2 regions of the Frateuria sp. GZRR35 genome follow, and region 1 is predicted to be linked to the other one. Evidence: riboswitches for the same ligand, from Rfam matches in the RefSeq annotation. Region 1 holds a riboswitch; the other holds the start of a gene.
What was found. Region 1 has a riboswitch for thiamine pyrophosphate ahead of thiC (phosphomethylpyrimidine synthase ThiC). Riboswitches for the same ligand answer to the same signal wherever they lie in the genome.

Region 1 (10,605 bases):
CGTAGCCGGGCGAGATGTCGGTGGTGAGCGGCCCGAGCGTGTAGAACGGCGCCTCGCTGCAGGCGGCCAGTTGCCGCTCCATGTTCTCGGCGATGCGGTCCATCGGCACGTGGCCCGGCCCCTCGACCATCACCTGGCAACCGTGCGACCAGGCGATGCGGGTCAGCTCGCCCAGCGTGTCCAGCTCGGCGAACTGCGCCGCGTCGTTGGCGTCGGCGATCGAGCCGGGGCGCAGACCGTCGCCGAGCGACAGCGAGACATCGTAGGTACGGCAGATCGCGCAGATCTCGGCGAAGCGCTCGTACAGGAAATTCTCGCGGTGATGGGCCAGGCACCAGCGCGCCATGATCGAGCCGCCGCGGCTGACGATGCCGGTGACGCGGCGCGCGGTCAGCGGCACGTGCGCCAGGCGCACGCCGGCGTGGATGGTGAAGTAGTCCACGCCCTGCTGCGCCTGCTCGATCAGGGTGTCGCGGAACACCTCCCAGCTGAGCTTGAGCGGATCGCCGTCGACTTTCTCCAGCGCCTGGTAGATCGGCACGGTGCCCACCGGCACCGGCGCGTTGCGCAGGATCCAGGAGCGGATCGCGTGGATGTCGCGGCCGGTGGAAAGGTCCATCACCGTGTCGGCGCCCCAGCGGATCGCCCACACCAGTTTCTCCACTTCCTCGGCCGCGCCCGAACCCACGGCGGAATTGCCGATGTTCGCGTTGACCTTCACCAGGAAGCGGCGACCGATCACCATCGGCTCCAGCTCCGGGTGGTTGAGGTTGGCCGGCAGGATGGCGCGGCCGCGGGCGATCTCCTCGCGCACGCATTCGGGCGTGATCCGGCCGGATGCGTCACCCGTGGCCGGCACCTCACGGCCGAGGTTTTCGCGCCAGGCGGCGTAGGCCATCTCCTCGGTGATCTTCCCGGCGCGGGCATGTTCCAGTTGCGTGACCGCGCGGTCCGCACGGCCGCGGCGCACGCGATGCGGCGCGGGGCAGGGCGCGAGGGTGTCGCGCGGGGCAGCGATGGCCGCTTCCTCGTCCAGCCCGCGCGACGCCAGCCACGCCTCGCGCACCGCCGGCAGTCCGGCGGCCAGGTCGATGTGCGCGTGCGGGTCGGTGTAGGGGCCGGAGGTGTCGTACAGGTCCAGCGGCGGCTCGGCCGGATCGGACAGCGTCACGCGCCGGAACGGTACGCGCAGCTGCGGCTGCGCGGGTGGGGAACGGTAGACCTTGTGCGAGCCGCGGATGGGCCCGGTGGTGACGTCGGCCGGTGTGGCCGCGTGTGGCGTGCTGGATGGCATGGGATCTCCTCCTTCGGTGACGGGGAGATCCGGGGCGACGACAAGCGTGGGCTGCGCGCGAGCGCGTTGGTTGTGATTCCCGTCCCTTCGCCGGCATGACCCGGATCAGGTTCAAAGGGTCCGGCTGCCGCCATCTCAGCCCTGCCTGCGCAGGACACCCCTCGGAACGGCGCTAGGCTAACGGCGCCTGACTGTCGTTGTCCATCGACCCGCCGTGAGGCGCGCGCGGAACCGGCTTTTCGCGTGCCGCGCACGCAGCGTTGCCGATACTCGGGGCCACTCCAGCCACGCGCAGGTTTCCATGATCCGCTCCATGCCCAGTGCCGCCGAAGCGGCGGTCGCCAGCCATCCCCAGGCAGGAATCGCGATGGGCGGCCCGCCCGGGCCGCCGGAACATCCGCAGCAGGATCCGCCGCCGGAGCGGCCGCGCGATCCGGTCAATCCGGGGCCGCAGCAACCGGAGTTGCCGCCGATCGATCCGCACTCGCCCACGTTGCCGGAACCGCGCATGCGCGGCGGCATCGCGACCTAGCGCCGCAGGCTTGGCTCTGTTTCAAGGGCTTGGTTGAAGGGGCCCAGCTGGCGTCGGGTCCCGACAAGGGAACGACTCGCCACGTTTTCGGGCGTCACCAACCTGCACCGCCCTCCGGACGTCATTCCCGCGAAAGCGGGAATCCATTCTGGCTTGGATCACCACAGCCCGTGGATTCCCGCTTTCGCGGGAATGACGCCCGATGGGGCGATCGGCGTTCGTCGTCGCCCCAGCCGGTATCAGTCCTCGTCCCGACTCAGTCCTCGTCGCTGCGCAGGAGCTTGCGCAGCAGGAAGAACGCGCCGATGGTGCCGGCGACCACGGCGACGGTCGCCACCGGGTGGCGGCTGGCGTGGCGGCGCACGCGGCGATACTGGTAGCTCGCCTCGTCGGCCAGGTCTTCGGCCATGTGCGAGATCTGCTTGCCGTAACCCGAACTGCGGCGCCCCAGGCGCGTGGTCAGGCGGCGGCCACGTTCGATCAGGCCGTTGGCCGTGTCGGCGGTGCCGTAGGCGTACTGGCGGACGCGGTCGCGCACGCGTTCGCTGGCGCCGTCGAAGCGCTGCTCAAGATCGCGGGTTCGGTTCATTGGAGCCTCCTGTGCGTCGAGGCCCCAGCCTGACTGCCGTGGCGTGAGAGGGGCGTCGAAAACGTGGCCGCCACCGGGGTGCAGGGGGCGCTTGCGGGCGATGTTCTTCGGAACTGCCCAAGAGCATCGCCCGCAAGCGGGCTCCTACAAGGGGCGGCGGGCGCCTTTGCATAGCGCCGCGCCAGGCGCCGTGGTTCAGGTGGGCGTTAGCCGAGCCGGTACGCGCCACCGCGTTCGAGTGCGCGCCGGTAGGCCGGTCGCGCGTGGATGCGCTCCAGCCAGGCCCACAGTCGAGGCCGACCGGCGTCGAGACCACCGCGCGCGCTGGCCGCTTCCAGCGGAAAGCTCATCGCGATGTCGGCAACGCTGAAGTCCTCGCCGCCGAACCAGGCGTGCTTGCCCAGTTCGCCCTCCATGTAGTCCAGGTGGAGCGCGATCTGCGGATTGACGAAGGTCCGTTGCACCTTCGTCGCGATGGCGCGCGCCACCGGCCGCACGAAGAACGGCGCCGGTGCCTTGGCAACGCGCGAGAACACCAGCTTGAGCAGCAGCGGCGGCATCGCCGAGCCCTCCGCGTAGTGCAGCCAGTAGCTGCAGCGCCGACGCGCCTCGGTGCCGGGTGGCGGCATCAGGGTGCCGGCGCCGTAGGTGTCGCCCAGGTACTCGATGATCGCGCCGGATTCGGCCAGCACGAGGTCGCCATCGGTGAGCACCGGCGCCTTGCCCAGCGGGTGGATCGCGCGCAGCGCGGGCGGCGCGAGCATCGTCTTCGGGTCGCGCTTGTACTGCTCGACACGATAGTCCAGGCCCAGTTCTTCGAGCAGCCAGAGGATGCGCTGGGAGCGCGAGTTGTCGAGGTGGTGGACGGTGATCATCGGCTTCAGTAACGCCAGCTCGTGCGATCGGCGCCGGCCGGCGCATGGCCATCGATGTAGCGCGTCACCGTCTCGATCAGTTCCTTGCCGCGCGGCCCCCAGCAGTGCGGCGCCATCGGCTGGTAGGTCACGCTGCCGCGGAAGGACGGGTCGCGCGCACTCTTGAGGAACGCGTCCATCGCGCGCACGCCCATGTTGAGGTTGTAGGTGTCCGCATCGCCCACGTAGATGTGGATCTTGTCGGTCACCTTCGGCCCCAGCGTGGCCCAATGGGTTTCCAGCAGGTAGCGCAGGTCGAAGTGCCGCTTCCAGTACTGCGCGACGTCGTGGTCGATCACGCCGGTGCGCTTGTCCCACAGGCGCTGCGGATAGCCGTCCGCGCCGACCGGGCCGAACGCCGCTTCCCAGATGTCCCACTGGCCGCCGGAGCGGCTGTGGTCGCCCACCGCCAGCTCGTACCCGTTCTCGTCCTTCATCATGGCCTCGACGTTGCCGTCGGGCTGGCGCGTGTCCACGCGCTCGACCTTCACCCAGCCCTTGTCGAGCCAGTAGGCGTTGGCGTCCTCGTAGATGTTCACCACCTGGTGGTGGCGGAAGTCCAGCGCGTCCGGGCAGGAGGCGAAGGTGCCGCCGTAGTAGTCCGGGTGGAAGATCATCTGTGCCATGGCGATCCAGCCGCCGGTCGAGCCGCCTTCGAGGATGCGCGCCCAAGGCTGGTCGATGAGGCGGAAGCGCTGCTGGATTTCCGGCAGCAGTTCCTGGTGGATCGCGTCGTCGTACGGGCCTTCGTTGGCCGAATTCACCGCGTAGGAGTCGTCGTAGTAGGGCGAGGGATGCTGCAGGCTCACCATGATGTAGCGCGGCGTGCCGTCGGCCAGCCAGTAGTCGCGGAAATGCGACTTCGGATGGTCGAAGCCGCCGGGTGCGCGGGTGGAGAAGTGGCCCTGCTCGTAGATCACCGGGTAGCGCACATCCGGGTGCTTGTCGTAGTCCTTCGGCAGCAACACGGTGGCGCCGAGGTAGATCGGCTGGCCCCACCAGGCGCTCAACAGCTTGCTCTTGATGCGGAAGCGCTTGACGTAGGGCGTGTCCTTCGGAAACGGGATCGGCGCGATCACCTGGTCGGCCACCAGTGTCACCGGCGTGGGCGCGGCGGGGTCGTAGTGCACCTTCACCGGCTTGCCGTAGAGATTGCCGGGCGAATGCTTGAAGTCCTGGCCCTCCCATTGGTCCATGTGCAGCCACACGGTGTGGCCATCGGCGCGCCTGAACTGGGTGTAGACGTTGACGAACGGCTGCATCCAGTAGTCGCCGGCCGGGAGCTGGGCGAGGCTGGTCAGCGGCGCGCCGTTGTCGCCGGCATCGATGGTTGCCACCTGCCCCGGCGCGAGCGCGCTGACGTCGTGGCCGAACAGCGGCACGCCGGTGACGTCGGTCTGCTCGATCGGCGGCGTTTCGTTACTGCGGCTGACCGCCACGTAGACGCGGCCGGTGATCGGCTGCGCGTGCGCCCTGGCGCTGAAACTGACCTGGATGCGCGGACCCTCCGCCGCATGCGCGGCGGGCAGGGTGGCGAGGGCAAGGAGGGCGGCGCCGGCAAGGCGCAGAAGGGGCAAGGGCGTGGTCATGCCGTCGATCGTAGCGGCTCACCGGCGCTCGTCACACTGTCGGCCACCACGGCTGCGTCGCCATCGGGCTGCCGCGCTCCTGCAGGGAACCTCGAATAACCCCTTTGCCTGGCGTCATTCCCGCGAAAGCGGGAATCCAAGTTGCTGTTCCACCAAGGGCAAAATGGATTCCCGCTTTCGCGGGAATGACGCCCTTGGTAGTTTTTAGAGGTGCCCTACAGGGATAGCTAGAAGATCTCCGCCACGCAGCAACGCAGGCTGCCGCCGGCCTTCTCGATCTCGTCCAGCTCCACCGCACCGATGCGGAAACCCCAACCGCCCAGCGCCTGGCGCTGGGCATCGGTGAGCGCGCGTGCGGCGGCCGCACTCATCCACACGCGCTGGTCCGACAGCGCGATCGCGTTGCCCGCGAAGGCCTGCTTCTGCGCTGGCGTGAGCCACAGCGCACGATCGCCATAGGCGCGGGCGATCGCCGCGGGCACGGCCGGATCGGCGAAGCCGTCCGGCGCCACGATCGCGGCGCGGCCGGCCAGCAGCGCCAGGACCACGTTGGTGTGGTATTCGCCGGCGGCCAGCGGGAAGCAGAAGGTCAGGCGCAGGCCGAACGCCTCGTGCATGGCCCGCGCGCCGGCCTCGTCGCAGCGCTCGGACAGGCCGCAGTAGCCCACGCCGCGGGCGCGGTCGATCACCAGCGCGCCGGTCAGCTCGGCCACGCAGTCGTTGCGGCAGGACAGGTCGATTTCCTCGTAGCCGAGCACCTGGGTGAAGAAATCCCGCACGTCGCGCCGCCCGGCTTCGCGCTGGCGTACCGCGTGGCGCATGCGTCCGACGATCAGCCGCCCCGGCGCGGTGGCGAACACGTTGTTGGGAAACACCGCATCTGGCGTGCTGGCGTCGCCCGGGAAGGTGACCACCGGGCAATCCGCGCGCAGCGCCTGCGCCAGTGCGGCGTGCTGCGCCAGCGCGCGCAGCGGATCGACCGCCAGCGCCATATCCATGTAGCGGTTGTCGCTGGCCGATTCGGCGGCCAGCGCGAACTCCGCCGGCGCGAGCAGGAAAGCCGCACGCGCCGTGGCCTGGGCATCGGGCAGCGGCGGCAGGGCCGCGAAGGCGTCGAGGAAGGCGGTGGGCGAGGTGACGATCACGGCATGGTCTCCTGGAGGACGCGCCATGGTAAGCGCGCTCAGAGCGTCTTGGCGCCGGCCTCCTCGGCCGCCTCGATCGCCTCCGCTTCCAGGTGCAGCTTCTGGCGCCGGCGCAGCGTCGGGAACATCGCCATCCACAACCCCACCACCACCAGCGTGCCGACGCCCCCGAGCACGGCAGCACCGACCGCGCCCAGCCATGCGGCGACCAGGCCCGACTCGAACTCGCCGAGCTGGTTGGACGTATTGATGAAGATCGAATTGACCGCGTTGACCCGCCCGCGCATCGCATCGGGCGTGTCCAGCTGCACCATCGAGCCGCGGATCACCATGCTGACCATGTCGAACGCGCCGCCGGCGAACAGCGCAATCAGCGAAAGCCACATCCACGAGGACAGCGCGAACACCAGCGTGGCCACGCCGAAGCCGGCCACCGAGCCGAACATGATCATGCCCACGCGCCGGGTCAGGTCGTGCCGCGCCAGAGCGAACGACATGAGCAGCGCGCCCACCGCCGGCGCCGCGCGCAGCAGGCCCAGGCCCCACGGGCCGGTGTGCAGGATGTCCTTGGCGAAGATCGGCAGCAGCGCGGTGGCGCCGCCGAACAGCACCGCGAACAGGTCCAGCGAGATCACGCCCAGTACGTCCTTGCGCTCGCGGATGAAATGCACGCCGGCGAACAGTGACTTCAGCGAGGCCGGCTCACGCTTCGGCGGTGCCTGTTCGTAGCGAAGCTGCGCCATCAGCGTGGCGGCGACCAGGTAGAGGCCCGCGGCGGTGGCGTACACCACGCCCGGACCGGCCACATAGAGCAGGCCGCCGACCGCCGGGCCGAGCACCATGGCCATCTGGAAGGCCGAGCCGCTCACCGCCACCGCGCGCGGCAGGATCGCCGGCGGCACCAGCGCCGGCAGCAGCGAGGACATCGAGGGCGACTCGAACGCCTTGGCCGTGCTGATGACAAAGACCAGCGCCAGGAGGACGGCCTCGTGGATGCGATGGGTGAAGCTCAGCACTGCCAGCGCCGCGATCGCGCACCATTCCACGATCTGCCCGATCAACACCACGCGCCGGCGTTCGAACTGGTCGGCGACGTGGCCGGCCGGCAACGCCAGCAGCACCGAGGGGAAGAACTGCACCAGGCCGATCAGGCCCAGGTCCAGCGCGCGGCCGGTGATCGCGTAGATCTGCCAGGCCACCGCCACCGAGAGCATCTGGAAGCCGAAACCCGAGGCGATGCGGGCAAACCAGAACTGCACGAAGGCACGGTGCTGGAGCAGCGAGTCGGTGGGCATGGCGTGTCCTGGGGTTGAAGGGCGGAATTATCGCCGCGGGGGAGCTTCCCGCACGAGCGCCCCCATCCGCCCTCCGGGCACCTTCCCCCGTGGAACGGGGGAAGGATCAGGTGCGCGGCGCGAACCTCCACCCGGCGAGGGCATTCCTATCGAGCCTTCCTCCGTTCCACGGGGGAAGGTGCCGACAGGCGGATAGGGGCACACCCGCCGCAGACTTCACGACCACTTGCCCACCCCCGCCCTAGCCTCGCCCCATCGCCGCCGCAGGAGACCGGCCATGGGCCGCCAGGCCGAACACGTCTACACCGACCAGCCCACCATCGCCCGCTTCAACAGCATGGTCGAGCACCTGCAGAACGGCGCACGGGTGCGCCTGCATTTGGCCGACGGCAGTACCTGCGACGGCGTGGTCGCCGCCCGTCCCACCGTGCAGGAGTTCTACGACGGTGACGGCAACGAAGGCAGCAACGGCGTGGTGCACCTGGAGCAGCTGGGCACGTCCGAATGGAAGCGCTACCTCTGGTTCGACCAGATCGAGCGCATCGAGCACCTGGACTCCGACGCCCAACTGCGCGCCTGAGCCGTACCCGCGCGGCTGGCGCATTCAGGCCACATCGTCGGACAACACAGGCACGGTCGGGCGCCCGGGCCGTCGGGCCGGTGCGCCCTCCAGTCCGAACAGCGGGCGCAGCCAGCGGCTGGGGCGGATCACGACGTGGTGCAGCAACGCGCAGCCGAGGATCGTCGCCAGCAGGATCGACAGCGGCTCCAGCACCGGCCCCAGGCCCAGCGGCATCAGCTGCCAGGCGGCGAACAGCAGCACGCTCTGGTGCAGCACGTACCACGGATAGACCGCCTCTCGCGCGTACGGCAGCCAGCGGAACGGACGGTTGAGCCAGGCGTGTCCCCAGCCGAGCACGGCCACGATCGCCGCCCACAGATAGGCATAGCGCGCCGCATGCACCACCTCCCACAGCAGCGCCGGCGCGGTGTCGGGGAGCAGCGTGATGCCGGCCAGGTAGACCCCGAAGCAGGCGAGCGCAAACGGCAGCGAGACGCGGCGCAGGCGCGCCAGCTCGCGCCAGAGCCCGGTATCGGTCCCCAGCAGGTAGCCATAGAGGAAGACCGTCGCGTAGATCGCATGGGCGTACCAGTCGTCCAGCAACGCGCCGGTCACCGGGTAGCGTGCGGCGAGCAGGCGATCCCACGCGAACAGCGGCACGGCCGGCACCAGCAGCAGGGCCGCGCCGCGCAGCTTCAGGCAGGCTGCCCGCAGGCGTTGCCCCGCGCGTGACTCCAGCGCCGGCAGCAGCGCGATCAGCAACAGGGTATAGACCCACAGATAGGGCAGATACCAGAGATGGTTCCAGGTCACGCCGAACTGCCAGCCGGTGAACGCGCCCGGCGGCCACGGACCGCCGCTCCAGTAACGCAGCAGGAACCGGCCGAAACCGGGCTGGACCAGGTGGTTGGCCAGGCCCTGCACGTACGGCTGGATCGGAACCACCACCGCCATGCCGAAGACCAGCGGCAGCAGCAGGCGCAGGCTGCGCTTGCCTGCCATGCCGAGCAGGCTGCCGCGGCGGCGCATGAAGTTCACGGCCAGGCCCGAGATCAGGAACAGCAGCTCCATCCGCCACCGGTTCAGGAACAGCATCGGGTACTGCAGCCACTCGGCCAGGTGGCTGCTCTTGAGGTGGAAGTCCCAGTCGGCTACGTACAGCATGCCGGCGTGGTAGAGGATCAGCAGGCCGAAGGCCAGGACGCGCAGCGCGTCGATGTCGTAGCGTCGGTTCATGGGGCGCTCCCGGTCGGAAAGTGGCGCCAGTGTTGGCCTCACACGGGGCCCGATCACGCCGGAAGTGACCGTTCGCGGGGCCGCGGGGATGAACGGCGGGTGCGCAGGGACGAACCGGGATGGTGCCCTGCGTAGAATCCGCCCCATGACCTCCATGCCCGGATCCCTTTCCTCCCAACGTTGGCGGCGCGCGCTCGAGGTCGCGGCGTGGAGCTTCTTCTTCGTACTCAACGCCCTGTTCAACAGCCTCAACTCGGGCGTGGACCATCCGGGCGCAGCCGCCTGGGAACCCTGGGTCTGGGAATGGACCAGCGCGCTGGTGCTGCTGGCCCTGCTGCCGGGGGTGATCGCGCTGGAGCGGCGCTGGCCGGTCCGCTTCGATACCTGGCAGCGCAATCTTCCGCTGCATGCACTGGCGAGCGTGCCGTTCAGCCTGGCCCACGTGGCCGGCATGTGGTTGCTGCGCACGCTGGTGTACGCCGCCATCGGGTGGCACTACGACCCGGGCGGCTGGTGGTTCAACCTCGGCTACGAGTACCTCAAGGACATACGGACCTATTTCCTGATCGTCGGCGCGCTGGTGCTCTACCGGCTGTGGCGGCTGCGCCAGCACGGCGAGGCACGCTTGCTGGCGGCCCCCGACGAGGGCCCGCCGGTGGAGCCGGTGGAGCGGCCCGAACGCTTCCTGGTGCGCAAGCTCGGCAAGGAGTTCCTGCTCAACGCGCGCGAAGTCGAGTGGCTGCAGGCGGCCGGCAACTACGTGAACCTGCACGTGCGCGGGCGCGACTATCCGCTGCGCACCACCATGGCGGCGATCGAGGAGCGGCTGGACCCGGCGCGTTTCGTGCGGGTGCATCGCAGCTATGTCGTGAACCTCGACTACCTGGCGGAGATCGAGCCGCTGGATACCGGCGACGCGCGACTGAAGCTGCGCGACGGCGCCATCGTCCCGTGCAGCCGGCGTTATCGCGCGCAGCTGCGCGAGCGGTTCGGCGAGCCGGCACCGGCCCAGCTGGGTTCGGTGTAGGAGCGCACCCGTGCGCGACCGGGGTGCATGGCGGTCGCGCCCGGGTGCACTCCTGCAGGATGCCTGCGCTTGCACCGCCCGCCCGCGCGTTCCACGCTAGGGACTTTCCCGTGCTGGAGCGCACCCGATGAAGCTGCCCTTCCCTTCCTCCGCGGCCCTGCTGTGCGGCATGCTGGCCCTGGCCGGCTGCAATTCGCAGGACCAAGAGCAGGCTGCCCAGGCCCCGGCGGCTTCGGCGCAGAACGACGATGCGGCGCGCAAGCTCGACACCTACCGCCAGCTCATCCGCATCCACAACGACGAGATGACCGTGACCATGGGCCACGACATCCTCGACCGCTACCCGGACAGTGCCGCGGCGAAGGAAGTGCAGCAGACCCTGCCCGATATCGAGAAGCGCTGGAAGGAAGAGAGCGAGAAGC
Region 2 (10,605 bases), on a different contig from region 1:
GACCGCGTCGGTGGTGCCTTCCAGTCGCGCCAATGCCTGCTCGAAGCGCGCGACCGTCGGGTTGTGCAGGCGCGCGTAGATCGGGTTGGCCGCCTGCGCCGCGCCGCCGACCAGCGCATCGAAGCTGGCGGTGCCTTCGGCCAGGTCGCGCACCGGATAGGTCGTGGAAAGATCGAGCGGGGGCGCGTGCACGCCCAGGTCGGCGAAGTCCTCGCGACCGGCGTGGACGCCGAGCGTTTCGATGTGCTGCTTGTCGGCCATGGCGATGCTCCCGTTCGGTGAATGGGACCAAGGCTAGAATGGGCAAGGTGCTCGCAACCAGCTCACCGAATTCTGTTCAGCCTGAGGGGGCTTTCGTGCAACTTGACCGAATCGACTTCGCCATCCTGCGCGAACTGCGGAAGAACGCCCGGCTGCCCAACAAGTTGCTCGCCGAGCGGGTGGGCGTGGCGCCCTCCACCGCGCTGGAACGCGTCCGCCGGTTGCGCGAGCAGGGCGCGATCTGCGGTTACCACGCCGAAGTCGCACCGGCGGCGCTGGGCATCGGCCTGCAGGCGATGATCAGCGTGCGACTGGCCCGCCACGCCCGCGCCGACCTGGACGCCTTCGGCGGCTACCTGTCGACGCTGCGCGAGGTGCTGGCCTTCTATCACGTGGCCGGCGCCAACGATTACCTGCTGCACGTGGCGGTGCGCGACAGCGATCATCTGCGCGACTTCGCGCTGGATGCGTTCACCACGCGCACCGAAGTGGCACACATCGAGACAAGCCTGATCTTCAGCTTCAAGCGCAACGTGGACCTGCCGGTCTACCGCGCGGCCGTGGAGTGATCCTTCAGCCCTGGTGATCCTTGAACTGCTGGATTTGCCGTCGCGAGCGCTTGTCCGGCCGCGTCGGCGGCCGCAGCAGACCGGCCGCCCCCAGCTTGCGCTGTGCCCGTGCCGCCTCGCGCGCGGCCAGGCTCTCCTCGGTTTCCCGGTAGAGCGCCTGCGCCACCGGAGCCGGTCCGCGCTGTTCGGACAGCGCCAGCACCACGACCTCCAGGCGCTCCTCGCCGCGTCCGATCTGCAAGCGGTCGCCCACATGCACCGCCTTCGACGGCTTGCAGCCACCTCCGTTGAGATCGACCTTGCCGCCATCGATCGCCTGCTTGGCGAGGCTGCGCGTCTTGAAGAAGCGCGCAGCCCACAGCCACACGTCGGCACGTACGGCAGCCAGGTTGTCCTGCGTCTCGCTCATCGGTCGATTATCCCGCAGCCGTCCATCCGGTGGGCCCACTCAGCCGAGCAACGCGCTGCCGAGCGGCACGGTGAGCAGCGACAGCACGATGCCCGCGCCGAGGATGGTGTTGGCCAGCGGCGGGTCCAGCCCGTACTCGTCGGCCAGGATGGTCGCCGACACCATGGGCGCCATGGCCGCTTGCAGCACGCCGACGCTCAACACCAGCCCGCCGACGCCGCTGGCGATGCCGAGCACCCAGCACGCCAGCGGTGCCAGCAACAGTTTCCAGCCCAGGCCGAACCCCGCCGCCACCAGCTGGCGCTCACCCGGGTGAAAGCGGAACTGCAGCCCCACCGAGAACAGCGCCAGTGGCGTCAGCGTGGCACCAAGCGGCGCGAACACGCCCTCGACGACCGGTGGCCAGCCGCCGAGCACACCCGCGGCGATCCCCACCAGCAGCGCCACGAAGGCCGGAAACGTGGCGATGCGCCGCGCGATCATCACCGGCTCCGGCGCGCGCCCGGCGTACAGGCAGGCCACCACGATGCCAGCCGAGGCGAGCACGGGAAACGCGCCGAGCTGGTCGGCCACCACTGCCAGCGTCAGGCCGGGCTGGCCATACAGCGCCTGCATGAGCGGATAGCCCATGAACGAGGTGTTGCCCAGGCCACAGACCAGAATCAGTGCGCCGATGCGCCCGCGCGACCAGCCCAGCCGAGGCCCCAGCAGCCCGAACAGCAGCCACGCGCCGCCGAAGGTGAGCCACATCGCAACGATCGGAAACCACAGTTGCGGATCGAAGCGCAACTTCGGGATCAGCTCCAGCACCAGCGCCGGCAGCGCGACGTTGATCACCCACCAGTTGAGCCCCGCCGCAAGCCCCGCCGGCGGACGCGCCAGACGCGCCACCAGCGCACCCAGCACCAGGCAGGTGAACAGCAACAGCAAGGCGCTCATCAAGCCGTCCGAAACGAAAGGGCGCATAGCATGCCGGAAGCGACGTGATGCCGTGGCTGCAAACTCCGTAGCTGTCTCCATGCCGGCGCGGGCGCGGTGCGTCAATCCATGCACTGCGACGCGATAATGGCCGCATGAACGACACCGACCATCGCGTCCACGGCCTGGCCGAGGACGACGTCCATCCCGACTGGCCACCGCTCGCCCGCGCGGAAGTGACGACGCTGCTGGCCCGCTATCCGGCGATCGCCTCGATCGGCGCCATCGGATGGCACAGCCCGCGCCCGCTGTCGGCCGCCGCGCTGGTCGACACCGCCGTCGGGACCGTGTTCGTCAAGCGCCATCACCGCAGCCTGCGCACGCCCGACACGCTCGCCGAGGAGCACGCCTTCATGGCCTGGCTGCGCGTGGCCGGCATACCGGTGCCGCCGGTGCTGGCCGATGCGACGGGCCAAACGGCCATCGCGCAGGGCGCGTGGACGTACGAGGTGCATGCGCTCGCCGCCGGCACCGACCTGTACCGCGAGACGGCCTCCTGGACGCCGTTGCCCGATCTCGCCCACGCGCATGCAGCCGGCGCCATGCTTGCCCGCCTGCATGACGCTGCGGAAGGCTATGCGGCCAGACAGCGCAACACGCACCTGCTGGTCGCGCGCAGCGAGGTCGTGGAAGCTGCCGACCCGCTCGCTGCCATCGAAGCGCAACTGCCGGACCGGCCAGGGCTCGCGGCCTACCTGTGCCAACGCGACTGGCGCGCCGAAATTGGCCAGACGCTGGCGCCGTTCCACGGGGGCGTGCAGGCCCGGCTCGCCGCGCAACCATCACTGTGGACGCACGGCGACTGGCACGTCTCCAACCTGTGCTGGAGCGCCAACGGCGAAGAAGCCTCCATCACCGCCGTGCTCGACTTCGGGCTGGCCGCCCGGACCTTTGCGTTGTTCGACCTGGCCACCGCGATCGAGCGCAACGCGATCGCCTGGCTGGAGATCGATCGCGGCGATGGAGGGCACCCGGACACCGCGCGCGCGTTGATTGCCGGCTACCGCGAGCAACGCCCGTTGTCCGCCGCGGACGTCCATCTGCTGGCCGACCTGCTGCCGCTGGTGCACGTGGATTTCGCGCTGTCGGAGGTGGAGTACTTCACCGCGGTCACCCGCTCGCCGGCAAACGCCGACGTGGCCTACCACACGTTCCTGCGCGGGCACGCGGCGTGGTTCACGACGGCGCCGGGACGCGCACTGCTCGACGCCATCCACGCGCTTGCCTGACCCCGGACCGTTCGCGCTGAGCAGCGCTCGTGCAGCGAGCGGCGTCAAGGCGCTGCGCAAGCGTGCGCCCCCTCGACTGCGGCCTGCGCTCAGGCGAGCAGTTTGGATTGGACGTCCATTCCATGCTTCAATACCCGTCTTGAAGCGGGGGTGCCCGGCAAAACGCCGGGCTGAGAGAGTCCCTTGGAACCTGATCCGGCTTGTACCGGCGTAGGGAGCTTGATAAGCAGTCGTGCGTCCGTCCGGGCGTGCGCCTGACCGTCGCTTCGTTCGTGTCCCTTATCCGACGAGCCGACGATGACCCTGCCCCGCACTCCCCTGCTGCTTGCCCTCCTCGCCGCACTGGCCCCGGCTGCGCATGCCGCCGACCTGCCCGACGCCACCCAGGCGAAGGAACTGGCGCCCGTGCGCGTGGAGGGCCAAACCCACGATGACCGCCACGGCACCGCCATCGACGCCTACGGCAACGCCTCGCTGCACGACACCCCGGCGGCGGTCACACTGGTCACGCGCAAGCAGATCGACGACCGCCAGATCCGCACGCTGAGCGAACTGGCGCGCGAGGACGCCGCGCTGGGCGACAACTACGCGCCCGTCGGCTACTACCAGGACATCGCCATCCGCGGCTATCCGCTGGACCTGGCCACCGGGCTGCGCATCAACAACCTCACCATCGCCGGCGAGCAGCCGGTCGCGCTGGAGGACAAGCAGCGGGTCGAAGTGCTCAAGGGCCTGGCCGGGTTGCAGGCCGGCGTGATGGAGCCGGGCGGCGTGGTCAACTTCGTCAGCAAGCGCCCCGCCGACGTGCGCGAGGTGACGCTGGGCACCGATTCGCACGGCTCCCGCTACGGCGCACTGGATATCGGCGGCTGGCTCTCGCCGACTTTCGGCCTGCGCGCCAATCTGGCCTGGGAAGACACCCATGCCTACGTGCACCACGCCGACGGGCGCCGCAATTTCTACGCCGTGGCCGCCGACTGGCGCATCACCCCCGACGCCACGCTGGAGCTGGACAGCGACTACCAGGCCAGCGCGCAGCGCTCGGTTTCCGGCTACCAGTTGCTCGGCGGCGACACGCTGCCCGAGCATGCCGACCCCACCCGTCTGCTCGGCTTCGAACCGTGGCAGCAGCCGGTGAGCATCCACGCGGCCAACACCAGCGCGCGCTTCAACTACGCGTTCAACGCCGACTGGCGCCTGCGCCTGGCCGCCGGGCACAGCCGCAGCGTGATCGACGACAACGTGGCGTTCGCCTACGGCTGCTTCTACTCGCCCGCCTGCGCCACCGGCGCGCCGGGCAACTACTTCGCGCCCAACGGCGACTACGACGTCTACGACTACCGCAGCCCCGACGACACGCGCATCGACGACGAAGCGCGCGCGTCGCTGGAAGGGCACCTGGACACCGGCGCCGTCAGCCACCAGCTCACGCTGGGCGCAAGCGCGTTCCGCCGCCTCAACGACCAGCGCACCGACGTCTACGACTACGTCGCCACCGCCAACATCGCCGATGTGGACCCGCCCTACTTCGCGCCCTCGCCCAACCAGCCCGGGCCATCGGTGCGCCGGCTCACCAGCTGGCAGCGCTCGCTGTTCGCGCTGGACCGGCTGCACCTGGGCGAGCAGTGGCAAGTGATCGCCGGCGGCCGCTTCGTGCGCCTGCACGAACGCGCCTACGACGGCGACGGTGCGCCCGAACGCGACACACGCCTCAGCAAGGCGCTGCCGCAGGCGGCCGTGCTGTGGCAACCGGACGAGGCGCTCACCAGCTACCTCAGCTACAGCGAAGGCCTGTCGCTGGGCAAGGAAGCACCGTACTGGACCAGCAACGATAGCCAGATGCTCGCGCCGCGGTTGTCGCGCCAGCTCGAAGCCGGCATGAAATACGCCGTCGGCAGCGCACTCGATCTCAGCGCCGCCCTGTACCGCATCCGCCAGCCCTACCAGTTCGCGCAGCCGGACGATTCAGACTACGGCTTCACCTTCGTGCAGCGGGGCGAACAGGTGCACACCGGGCTGGAACTGGGTGCGCACGGCCACGTCAGCGAGAACCTCGATCTCACCGCCAGTGCGAGCTTCATCCACGCCCGTGCGCAGGACACCGGCACGCCCGCGTACGAAGGCCACCAGGTCGTCAACGTGCCGCGCCTGCGTGCGGCCGTGTACGCCGACTACCGCCTGCCGTTCGCTCCGCAGCTGAGCCTGCTCGGCGGCTGGCGCTACGCCTCGCCAAACGCCGCCACGCCGGATGGCCGCGTGCGCGTTCCCGCCTACAACGTGTTCGACGCTGGCGTGCGCTACGCCACCACGCTGGGCGGCCATGCGCTCACCGCACGGTTGTCGATCGACAACCTGTTCAACCGCTTCTACTGGCGCGACACCGGCAGCGCCTTCGGCGACAGCTACCTGTTCCCGGGCGCACCGCGGCTGGCCCGGCTGTCCGTAAGCTACGCGTTCTGATGGATGCCATCGAACTCTTCGGTGCGGTGCTTAGCGCGTGGGCCGTCTGGCTCACCGCGCGGCGGCGCCCGTGGTGCTGGCCGGTGGGCCTGGCGTCGGTGGGGGTCTACAGCGGGATCTTCATCGACGCCAAGCTCTATTCCGACGCCTTGCTGCAGGCGGCGTTCGCCGGGATGATCGTGTACGGCTGGCTGCGCTGGCTGAAGCACCTGGGAAGCGACGGCCGCGTGCAGGTGGCGACGCTCCCGCCACGCCAGTGCGTTGGCCACCTGGTCCTGGGCCTCGCCGGCGCGCTCGCGCTCGGTTACGCCATGCATCGCTGGACCGACGCTGCGCTGCCCTGGCTGGACGCGGCACTCACTGCCTTCAGCCTGGTCGCGATGTGGTGGGAGGCGCGCCGCTACATCGCCGCCTGGTGGCTGTGGATCGTGGTCGACGTGATTTACGTGGGCGAGTACGTCTACAAGGACCTGCTGATCACCGCGGTGCTCTACGCCGGCTTCGTCGTGCTTGCGGCCATCGGCCTGCGCGACTGGCGCCGGGCCTCGCAAACCGTGCCGGAGGCATAGCCCGCGCCAGGGTGAGCCTTCCGCGCAGGCTCCGCACACCCCACCCGGGAACCACCATGACCAAGCTGCTGGCAATCTCCGCACTGGCGTTCGGCCTGCTCCCCATCCACGCATGGGCGGCCTGCGGCACGACCGACCCCACCAGCACCGCCACACAGGTCGTGCAGGCCCAGGTGGACGCCTACAACGCGCACGACACCAAGGCCTTGGCCGCGTGCTACGCGGCCGATGCCCGCCTGGTCGGCCTCTCCGGCACGCGACCGCCGGTCGAAGGTCGCGCCGCGATCGCGAACGCCTACGCCAGCCTGTTCGCGAGCCAACCGAAGGCGTTCGGCGTGGAGATCCTCAAGCGCACCGCCAGCGGCGCCATCGTGGTGGACCTGGAACGGGTGCACGGGATGGCCGGCGACAAGCCGTGGCCCGACGCCTTTGCCGTATACGAAGTGCGCGACGGCCTGATCGTCAACGCGTGGTTCCCGCCGACCCGGTAAGGCGCCGTTTCAGCCCGCGCCGGCCTCGCCGTCGGGCGCGTTCCAGCACGACGCTTGCGGACGCCGCTCCATCGCGTCCAGGAAGGCCTCCGGCAACGCGAACCGCCCGAACCAGCCGTGCCGCGTGCCCGACAACACGCGAAGCATCTGCCCGCGTGCGCCAGGCATGCGCGAGAGTGGATGGAAGACGCGGTCGCGCAAACGCGCCCAACCGTCGCGTTCGGACTGGAACAGCGGCGTCAGCCAGCGGCTCCAACGGTGGTAGATCGCCACGTGCGCGCGCCGCCGGGCCGCGTACCGCGCCAGCGCTTCAGACACGTCGTCTGCCGCACGCAGCGCATCGCGCAGGGCATGCGCGTCGAGCAGCGCCATGTTCACGCCCTGGCCCAGCTGCGGGCTCATCGCGTGCGCCGCATCGCCGAGCAGCACGGCGCGTCCGCGATACCAGTGGGTGTGCATCGCGTCCCGGTAGCGCGCCTGGGCCAGTCCCGCCGGCACCGGCGTACCGGCGAGCCGCTCGTGCGCCCGTGGCCAGACCGCCGCCACGCTTGCACGCCACGCCGCCTCGTCCTGCCCGGCGGTGCCCAGCTCCGCCACCGGCAGGCTCCAGAAGAAGCTCAGGCGCGGTACCGGATCGCCCGGTCGCGTGCCGACCGGCAACATGCCAGCCATGCGGCGCGCGCCGACATAACGTTGTTGCAGCACATCGCGCCCGGCCCAGTCGCCCGCAGGTACCAGGCACCACTGCGCACCCCAGGGATAGGGCCGATCCACGCGCGCCGTGCTTACCTGCGAACGCAGGATCGAGGCCGCGCCATCAGCCACCACGACCAGGTCGAACCCCTCATGGCGTCGGCCCTGCGTGTCGACCAGCGCGCCCTGCTCCGCGTCCACCTGCACGACGCGGACGCCATGGTGGAGATGGCGGCCGTGCGTCCATGCCGCATCCAGCAGGGAGAACAATGCGGCGCGCTGCATGCCCAGGCCACACAGGCGCGGATCGAGCTCGGCATAGCGCATGTCCATCACCGGCCGACCGGCGACGGTCTCGCCGTACAGCCGCGACACCGGCGCGGCGTAACGCATCACCTCATCGAGCAGTCCCAGCTCCCACAGGACCCACTGCCCGACCGGCTGCAACAGGAATCCGGCGCCGACCGGGCCCAGCCGCGGCGCCTGCTCGAAGACTTCCACATGGTGATCGTCGCCAGACAGCAGCAATGCCGTGGCCTGGCCGCCCGTACCGTAGCCGACCACCGCTATGCGCAATCGCCTTTCCATGCCTTTCCCCCGTTCCCTTGCGGAGGCAAGGATAGCTGTCACCCCGACCTTGCTTGCGACGCCCGTTCGAGGGGCGAAAACCCGTTAGCCATCCAGCTCCACGATCCGCGGCATCACCTCGCGCCCATCGATAAGCAGCTCGCCCACGCCGATCGGCAGCTTGAACCGCCGCCGCCCGGCGCTGCCGGGATTGACGTAGAGCACGCCTTCGCGTTGCTCGACCAGCGGTTTGTGCGAGTGCCCCGAAATAACCACGTGGATGCCCTCGGCGCGTGGATCGATTGCCAGTTGCTTGAGGTCATGCACCACGTACAGCCGCACCTCGCCCAGTTCGAGCGTGGCCGTTTCCGGCAAATGGTCGAATGCCGGGTCGCGATCGTTGTTACCGCGCACGGCGGTCAACGGTGCGATGGCCGACAGCGCGTCCAGGAGAGCGGGCTCGCCGATGTCGCCTGCATGGATGATGCGCTGGCACCCGTGCAGGAAGTCCACCGCCGCTGGACGCAGCAGGCCGTGGGTATCGGAAATCAGGCCCACGCGGAACATCGTGCCGGTCACCCTTTCGCAGTCATCGCCCTGCACGCTAACGCGCCTGGCGCGACCGTACCGTCACGGTCGCTGCAGCTGTCGGTGTCCGTCCGCGACTGTCCGGACGCGCGGGCACGGTGTCCGCGGACGGCCCACGCGCGCACGGGAAAATACCCGCAAGCCGCATGGCACCGTGCTTTTAAACGTTGGCACGCGTTGTGCCATCTCATCCGCGAAAGCTTCTTTCCACCACGCGGAGAATCACCATGAAATTCGAAACTATCCTGCTGCAGAGCTTCTTCGCCGTCTGCATGCTGCTGTGCCTGGCCGTGATGAGCGCGATGCTGGTCCTGCCCTCGCCCACCGCCGTGGCAGCGGCCAGCCAGGCGCATGCCGCGGCGCCCGCCAGCGCGGAAGGCTGAGACCGGGGCGAAGCCTTCGCGGATCGGGCGCGACCGCCCAGGGATGGCGCAACCCTATACTTGCGCCATGGCTTCGCCACTGAACCGGCTTCACCGCGCCGCGCACGAACCGATCCGCCGCTGGGTGCTGGGCGCCTTTCCACGCGATCCCGGCAGCACGCTGGACTACGACCACCCGCGCGGCGATCCGGGCCTGTTCGGACCCGACAGCGTGACCTGGCGCATCCACGCCGACTTCCCGGGCATGCTCGCCGGCGGCTTGGCCGCGCTGATGATGCAGACGTTGCACCCACTGGCCCTGGCCGGTGTCTGGGACCACTCGAACTTCCGCCAGGACCTGGTCGGTCGCCTGCGCCGCACCACCACTTTCGTCGGCGCCACCACCTACGCGCCGCGGGCAGCCGCGGAAGGATTGATCGAGCGGGTACGTCACATCCACGGCTTCGTGCTCGGTACCGCCGAGGACGGCACGCCTTACTCGGCCGACGACCCGGCCCTGCTCACGTGGGTGCATGTCACCGAAGCACACAGCTTCCTTGCCGGCTATCGCCGCTTCGCCCATCGCACGGTGTCTCCCGCGATGGCCGATCGCTACTACGACGAAGTGCGCCGCATCGCCAAAGCGCTGGGCGCGCGCGACGTGCCCGCATCGGAAGGCGAGGTCGCCGATTATTTCGCGGGCATGCGGCAGCAACTGGCCTATACCGGGCGCTCGCGCGAGGTCCTGCACATCCTCGGCGGCGTGCGCCTTCCCGTTCCATTTGCCAGCCTTTCGCGCGACGTGTTCCTGCATGCCGGCATTGCACTGCTGCCGGCATGGGCGAGCGAACTCTTACATCACACGCCGCGCCAACGCCGGCAGGCGCGTGTCGCTGCGCGATTGCTGTGGTCGATGGCGCCGGCGTTCCGCGCGGCGCTCGAGGAAAGCGGCGTGGTCAGCCGCTCGTGCCGCCGCGTGGGGGTAGACCCGCAAGCCATGCGGGAGTGGCCCGAAGAGGCGTCTCCGTAAAGCACGACCCGCCGTACATGCGCGAGGACGATCGGCTGGCGCGGAAACACAAGCCTTTGCGGCTCATGGCCAGGCCGCCGCCGGAACCGCCGTCGATCATCATGCTGCGGTCGCTTCCGCCACCGGAAGCCGCGTACCGAGCAGCTTTCCGATCACGGTCTTGCGCACGAGCACGTGATAGCTGAAAAGGCAGAGCGCGGACGTCGCCACCACCGAGATCGCGAACTTGGCGCCCCACCCCATCTCGATGTCCAGCAGCCGGTACTGGATGGCGAACAGAACCGGCAGATGGGTGATGTACACCCAGTACGACGCGTCGGACAGATAGCGCAGCACGCGGTTGGCGTGATCGAGCAACGATCGTCCGGCGACCAGGCAAACGCAGGTCATCCAGACGCT

Region 2: it holds a riboswitch for thiamine pyrophosphate, as region 1 does, so the genes downstream of both, ACFWZ3_RS03335 (TonB-dependent siderophore receptor) here and thiC (phosphomethylpyrimidine synthase ThiC) in region 1, are expected to answer to the same signal.

What each region holds. Positions count from the first base shown of each region.
Region 1 covers NZ_JBHZGL010000001.1:361,424-372,028, forward strand. Annotated here, with positions in the region: gene thiC (phosphomethylpyrimidine synthase ThiC) at 1-1,294, opposite strand, end outside; TPP riboswitch at 1,360-1,466, opposite strand; gene ACFWZ3_RS01530 (hypothetical protein) at 1,608-1,826, shown strand; gene ACFWZ3_RS01535 (hypothetical protein) at 2,083-2,415, opposite strand; gene ACFWZ3_RS01540 (glutathione S-transferase family protein) at 2,622-3,290, opposite strand; gene ACFWZ3_RS01545 (alpha/beta hydrolase-fold protein) at 3,296-4,918, opposite strand; gene ACFWZ3_RS01550 (arginine deiminase-related protein) at 5,146-6,063, opposite strand; gene ACFWZ3_RS01555 (MFS transporter) at 6,102-7,358, opposite strand; gene ACFWZ3_RS01560 (DUF3247 family protein) at 7,636-7,938, shown strand; gene ACFWZ3_RS01565 (acyltransferase family protein) at 7,963-9,156, opposite strand; gene ACFWZ3_RS01570 (LytTR family DNA-binding domain-containing protein) at 9,302-10,183, shown strand; gene ACFWZ3_RS01575 (hypothetical protein) at 10,311-10,605, shown strand, end outside.
Region 2 covers NZ_JBHZGL010000002.1:170,899-181,503, forward strand. Annotated here, with positions in the region: gene ACFWZ3_RS03310 (trans-sulfuration enzyme family protein) at 1-261, opposite strand, end outside; gene ACFWZ3_RS03315 (Lrp/AsnC family transcriptional regulator) at 357-830, shown strand; gene ACFWZ3_RS03320 (RNA-binding S4 domain-containing protein) at 835-1,239, opposite strand; gene ACFWZ3_RS03325 (AEC family transporter) at 1,279-2,178, opposite strand; gene ACFWZ3_RS03330 (phosphotransferase enzyme family protein) at 2,313-3,446, shown strand; TPP riboswitch at 3,583-3,680, shown strand; gene ACFWZ3_RS03335 (TonB-dependent siderophore receptor) at 3,744-5,906, shown strand; gene pnuC (nicotinamide riboside transporter PnuC) at 5,906-6,475, shown strand; gene ACFWZ3_RS03345 (nuclear transport factor 2 family protein) at 6,532-6,966, shown strand; gene ACFWZ3_RS03350 (FAD-dependent oxidoreductase) at 6,976-8,247, opposite strand; gene ACFWZ3_RS03355 (metallophosphoesterase family protein) at 8,332-8,793, opposite strand; gene ACFWZ3_RS03360 (hypothetical protein) at 9,042-9,197, shown strand; gene ACFWZ3_RS03365 (oxygenase MpaB family protein) at 9,265-10,206, shown strand; gene ACFWZ3_RS03370 (acyltransferase family protein) at 10,306-10,605, opposite strand, start outside.